Regions from separate parts of the Mesorhizobium sp. GW821-FHT04C10 genome, predicted to be linked through region 2. Evidence: predicted binding sites of a transcription regulator. Region 2 holds the regulator's gene; the other holds the start of a gene.
What was found. The regulator PhoB, encoded in region 2, activates phosphate uptake and scavenging genes when phosphate is short. The targets are predictions, from matches to a motif close to TGTCATNNANCTGTCAT.

Region 1 (3,207 bases), 3.6 Mb from region 2:
GGGATTGCCCGTGACACCAACCACCGAGGTGATGTTGATGATGCGGCCATGGCGGCGGCGCATCATCGGATGGGTGAGTTCGCGCGTCAGCCGGAAAACGGCGGTCAGATTGACTTCGATCACGCTATCCCAATCGGCGTCCGACATGCGCACGAACAGCCCGTCCTTGGTAATGCCGGCATTGTTGACCAGGATGTCGACGCCTTCGAGATCGGCCTCCGCCTTCTGGCCAAGCGCCTTGACCTCGTCGCGATTCGCCAGATTGGCCGGAAACAGCTTTACCCGGTCGCCGAGTTCGGCGGCCAGTGTCTCGAGTTTCTCGATGCGGGTGCCATGCAGGCCGACAATGGCGCCTTGCGCATGCAGCACGCGGGCGATCGCCTCGCCGATGCCTCCCGATGCGCCGGTGACGAGCGCCTTGCGGCCGGTCAGTTCGAACATTTTTGTCTCCTGATCTGAGAAAACACCCTTCACACGGAAGGGGTCAAATCGCCAGTGTATTATGCAAGTGCGGCCAGTGCCGCCTCAACATCGGCCGACGTGCCGACAGCCGATGTAGCGATATCGCGGTTGATGCGCCGTGCCAGGCCCGACAGCACCTTGCCGGCGCCGATCTCGTAAAGCGTCGCAACGCCGTTGGCGCCGAACCATTCCACCGTTTCGCGCCAGCGCACGCGACCGGTTATCTGCTCGACCAGGCGCCGGGCGATCTCATCTGGATCGCCGGTCGGGGTCACGGTGACGTTGGACACCACGGGGACCGCCGGCGCGTTCTTCGCCACCCCGGCGAGCGCGTCGCGCATGACGTTCGCCGCCGGCGCCATCAACGCGGAATGAAAGGGCGCCGAGACCTGCAGCATCAGCGCCCGCTTGGCGCCCTTTTCGGTGCACAGTTTCGCCGCCAGCTCGACCGCGGCCTTGGCGCCGGAGATGACCAGCTGGCCGCCGCCATTGTCGTTGGCGATCTGACAGACCTTGCCGGACCCTTGCACGGCCTCGGCGCAAGCGGCTTCGACATCCGCCTGCTCCAGTCCGATGATCGCCGCCATGGCGCCCTCGCCGGCCGGCACCGCCGCCTGCATGGCGTTGCCGCGAATGCGCAGCAGGCGGGCGGCATCGGCGACGGAAACAAAGCCGGCGGCGGCAAGGGCCGAATATTCGCCCAGCGAATGGCCGGCGACATAGGCGACCTTGTCCTTCAGCGAGAAACCGCGCGCTTCCAGCGCCCTCACGGCAGCCAGCGAAACCGCCATCAGTGCCGGCTGTGCATTGGCGGTCAGCGTCAACGTCTCTTCCGGACCTTCCCAGATCAGCTTCGACAGGTTTTCGCCAAGCGCGTCGTCGACTTCCTGGAATATCCTGCGCGCCTCCGGAAAGGCATCGGCAAGATCCTTGCCCATTCCGACAGCCTGGCTGCCTTGTCCCGGAAAGGTGAATGCGACGGCCATGCTAGGGCTCCCGAAGACTGGTTGTGCTTGCCTGATAATACGAATTTTTCCTGCCTGTGGCGCAAGGCAGCCCGCCAAGTCAAGCCCGGCTGGACCCGTGTCCAAATCCGAACCATGCGCCGAGTGCCTGTTCCGAAAGGGCTTTTTGGCGATCACACCTGATGAAAACCGCTCACGAATCGTTTGCTGGCTCTTCTTATTTCCGCCACAGGCGCTAGCTTTGCGTGACAATTATATGACAATCGCGTGACTTGGGTTGTCGCTGGGTGGGAAGTTAAAGTGGCAAAGAGTTCGAAACGCGCCGGTAAAGCCGCGCCTCAGTTCCTGGAAGACGATCCGTCCACCGGCTATCTGCCGGGCCGGACATGGCCGGTCGTCCGTTACGGATTGATCAGCCTGGCGATCTCAACCATCCTGGTGTTCGCCATCGAATTGATCGTGCGCGGTGACTTTGCCGGGACCGTCTCCTTCTTCCTGCAGCCGCTCAAGCCGGGATGGACGACCATCGTCGTGTTCGCGCTGATCCTGATCGGCCTCGACGCTGTGTTCGGCCGCAGCCACCAGAGCCTGATGATCGTCGCGCCATTGACGCTCTCGCTGGCCTTTGTCGGCCACCAGAAATCGCACTATCTCGGCGATCCGCTCTACCCGACGGATTTCCTCTACGCCCGCCAGATCTTCGCCCTGTTGCCGCTCCTGGTGCGTGAACGGCCGATGACCGCGCTCGCCATGGTCGTCGGCATCGTCGCCGGCCTGTCGCTGCTCGTCTATGGCTGGCGGCTGTGGCGCCGCAAGGTTCCCGCGCTCAGCCACAAGGGTCGCCTTGCCCGGCTGACGCTGGCGGTGCCGCTGCTCGCCTTCTTCGTCTCGATCATGGACTACGCCACTTTCTCATGGACCAGGGATCGGCTGCAGATCATCCCGATCATGTGGGACCAGAAGGAAAACTACGCCTCCAACGGCTTTGCGCTGGCCTTCGCGCTCAACGTGCCGATGGCCCATGTCTCGGCACCCCCGGGCTATACGGAAAAGGCGATCGCGGCGATCGACCGGCCGCAGATAACGGCCTCGGTGCCCGATGAAAAGCCAGACATCATTATCGTCATGAGCGAATCCTTCTGGGATCCGACCAAGCTGCCCGGCGTCACCATCACACCGGATCCCATTCCCACCGTGCGGGCATTGCGTTCCGGTTCGATGTTCTCGCCTGAATTCGGCGGCATGACCGCAAACATCGAATTCGAGGCGCTGACCGGCTTTTCCAACGCTTTCCTGCCGGCCGGCAGCATCCCCTACCAGCAATATGTGCGCACGCCGACACCATCGATGGCGACCTTCCTGAAGAGCGAGGGCTACCGGGCGCGCGCCATCCATCCGGGCACCAACTGGTTCTGGAACCGAGGCGCGGTGTACGCCGATTTCGGTTTCAACGATTTCAAGTCGGAAGAGACGCTGCCGCCCATGGAAAAGCGCGGACCGCTGGCATCGGACGCGGCGATGACGGATGAGATCATCCGGGAAGCCGACGCCAGTGACGATCCGGTGTTCTTCTTCGCGGTCAGCCTGCAGAACCATGGCCCGTATGAACCGAACCGCTACTACAACCCGACCCACGCCGTGCAGGCGCCGATCAGCCAGTGGGCGCGCGATTCGCTGCTGAGCTACGCGGAGGGTTCAGCCGACGCGGACCACGGCCTTGAACGGCTGATCGAATGGGCCAAGAAGCGCGATCGGCCGACGATTGTCGCCTTCTTCGGCG
Region 2 (3,207 bases):
TGCTGAAGGGCGAGCTGTTCACCGGCACCCATTCGTCGGGCGGCGAGTTCGGCCACATGATCCATCGGCCAGGCGGCGCGCTCTGCCGCTGCGGGCGGCGCGGCTGCGTCGAGGCCTATGCCGGCAACTACGCCATCTGGCGCAATGCCAGGCAGCTTGGCGAGGACACCGAACCGGTCGCCGACGTCAGCGACGCGCAGATGCGGGCATTGGCGACGACGGCGCGGGAACGAGCCGGGCCCGAGCGCGAAGCCTATCGCAAGGCCGGAGAAGCACTGGGTTATGGCCTCGGCAGCCTGTTTGCGCTGATCGATCCCGCCCCCGTGGCCATGGTCGGCGTCAGCGCCGCCGCCTTCGACCTGATCGAGCCGGCATTGCGCGAGGCGATCGCCCAGACCGCCGGCGGCCAGCACTCGAAATCGATTTCGTTCGACACCGAACCGAACGAGTTGCCCCTGATCCGCGAGGGCTGCGCCATGCGCGCACTGACCTTCGTCGATCAGGAGATCTTCGCGCCGGGCGTGCAGGCAAGAGGCAGTGCCGGGAAGAGCGTTGCCTGAGCTGGCATTCGTCGTTGATGCCGTAGACCCTCGCTTACTTGGAGATTGGCCGTCGTCATCCGTGGGCGGAGCAGGAGCGAAGCTCCGTCGCGGAGACCCTGGGATCCATTCCGTGACCTATGCCACGCAGTGCAGCGGAGCAGAACTTGCGCCGTGGCAACGCTTTGAGGTCGCGGCATGGATCCTTGGGCTGCAGAGCAGCTCCAGGGGTCCGCGCCGCGTCGCTGCGCTCCTTGCTTCGCCCAAAGATGACGAGGCCATGAGCGTCTCAGCCAATTGTCAATGCGTGTGACCCGGGAGTGGACACATTCAACCTATCAACGCTTCCGCCTCAAGGCTCTAATCTTCCCTGATCGCGTAGCCTGCCCCACGGATGGTGCGGATGACGTCGGGCATGCGGCCATTGTTGACCGCCTTGCGCAGGCGGCCGACATGCACGTCCACGGTGCGCTCGTCGATATAGATCGTCTCACCCCAGACATTGTCGAGCAGTTGGCTGCGCGAGAAGACGCGGCCGGGATGGCGCATCATGAATTCCAGAAGGCGGAATTCGGTCGGCCCGAGCCGGATCTCGCTCTTCTTGCGGTAGACTCGGTGCGATTCACGGTCGAGCACGATGTCGCCGACCTTGAGCACGCTGGACAGCACTTCCGGCTTGGCGCGGCGCAGCAGCGCCTTGACGCGGGCCATGAATTCCGGCGTCGAGAACGGCTTGACCAGATAGTCGTCGGCACCGGTCGAAAGGCCGCGCACGCGGTCGCTTTCTTCACCCCGCGCGGTCAGCATGATGATCGGCAGCCGTTCGGTCTCGGGGCGCATTCTTAGCCGGCGACAGAGTTCGATGCCGGACACCGCCGGCACCATCCAGTCGAGCACCAGGAGATCGGGCACGTTTTCCTGCAGCCGGATTTCGGCTTCATCGCCGCGGGTTACCACCTCGACCTGATAACCTTCCGATTCCAGATTGTAGCGGAGGAGCACGCCGAGCGGCTCCTCGTCCTCCACCACCATGATGCGTGGTGCGATCATTGACTGGTCACCTCTAAAGCAATCCCAGGAAAAAATGTGTAGCGGTTTTCCATCCTGAATTGCGTGAAACAAAGAGATAGAGCGGGTCGGCGTTTCCGCGAAACGATGAACCGCTCCAACGCTCAAGCCGCCGGCGCCGACATCGCCGTCTCGTCCTGTTTGGGGCGGTTGGCGGGCAGTTGCGTGCCGGTCAGGACATAGTACGCGTTCTCGGCGATGTTGGTCACATGGTCGCCGATGCGTTCGAGATTCTTGGCGCAGAACAACAGATGCGTGCAAGCGGTGATGTTGCGCGGATCCTCCATCATGTAGGTCAGCAGTTCGCGGAACACCGAGGTGTACTTGACGTCGATGCGTTCGTCGTCGGCGCGCAGCTTCGCAAGCGCGGCGGCGTCGCGCGCCGCATACTCCTCGATCACGCCCTGCACCTGGATCAGCACCAGCTGCGCCATGGCGTCGATGGAATGCGACAGGTCGCGCGGCGTTGCGTTGAGACCGACGGTGCCGACGCGCTTGGCGATGTTCTTGGCAAGGTCGCCAATGCGTTCGAGGTCACCGGCCATGCGGATCGACCCGACGACATGGCGCAGATCGTCGGCCATCGGCTGGCGCTTGGCGATCAGCGTGATGGCGCGATCGTCGAGTTCGCGCTGGCGCGCATCCATGATGGCGTCGTCGGAGACTACGCGCTGTGCCAGCGCGTTGTCGGAATTCAGCAGCGCCTTGGTGGCGCCGCCGACCATCGAACCGGCGAGATCGCCCATGTCGCTGATCAGCCTGCTGATCTGTCCGAGATCCTCGTCGAAGGCTGCGACTGTATGTTCGGCCATGATCCTGGTCCTCGTATGCGTGCGATCAGCCGAAGCGGCCGGTGATGTAGTCTTGCGTGCGCTTCTCGCGAGGCGACGTGAAGATCTTCTCGGTGCGGTCGAATTCGACCAGTTCGCCAAGATACATGAAGGCGGTCTGCTTCGAGACGCGCGCCGCCTGCTGCATGTTGTGGGTGACGATGACGATCGTGTAGTCGGCCTGCAGCTCGTCGATCAGTTCCTCGATCTTGGCGGTCGACAGCGGATCAAGCGCGGAGGCCGGCTCGTCGAGCAGGATGACCTCCGGCTTCACCGCCACCGTGCGGGCGATGCACAGCCGCTGCTGCTGGCCGCCCGACAGGCTGAGGCCGCTGGCATTGAGCTTGTCCTTGACCTCGGTCCACAAAGCGGCGCGCTTCAGCGCCTGCTCGACACGACCGTCCATCTCGGCCTTGCTGATCTTCTCATAGAGCCTGACGCCGAAGGCGATGTTCTCGTAGATCGACATCGGGAACGGCGTCGGCTTCTGGAACACCATGCCGATCTTGGTGCGCAAAAGGTTGAGGTCCTGCGAGCGGTCGAGAACGTTCTGGCCGTCGAGCAGCACCTGGCCCTCGGCGGTCTGCTTGGGGTAGAGCTCGTAGATGCGGTTGAAGACGCGCAGCAGCGTCGACTTTCCGCAACCGGAAGGGCCGATGAAGGCGGTGACGCTGCGCTCGGGCAGCGATAGCGTGATATCCTTCAGCGCCTTCGATTGGCCGTAGTAGAAGTTGAGGTTCTTGACCTCGATCTTGGCCTTGGCCGCCGCC

Region 1: AC07UC_RS25835 (LTA synthase family protein) is a predicted target of PhoB. The motif match lies at 1,673-1,689, and genes of this name have one in related genera.

What each region holds. Positions count from the first base shown of each region.
Region 1 is NZ_JBWKTL010000001.1:5,282,363-5,285,569, forward strand. Features, by position in the region: gene fabG (3-oxoacyl-[acyl-carrier-protein] reductase) at 1-441, opposite strand, end outside; gene fabD (ACP S-malonyltransferase) at 501-1,448, opposite strand; gene AC07UC_RS25835 (LTA synthase family protein) at 1,728-3,207, shown strand, end outside.
Region 2 is NZ_JBWKTL010000001.1:1,674,023-1,677,229, reverse strand. Features, by position in the region: gene AC07UC_RS08165 (ROK family protein) at 1-560, shown strand, start outside; gene phoB (phosphate regulon transcriptional regulator PhoB) at 900-1,589, opposite strand; gene phoU (phosphate signaling complex protein PhoU) at 1,712-2,419, opposite strand; gene pstB (phosphate ABC transporter ATP-binding protein PstB) at 2,445-3,207, opposite strand, start outside.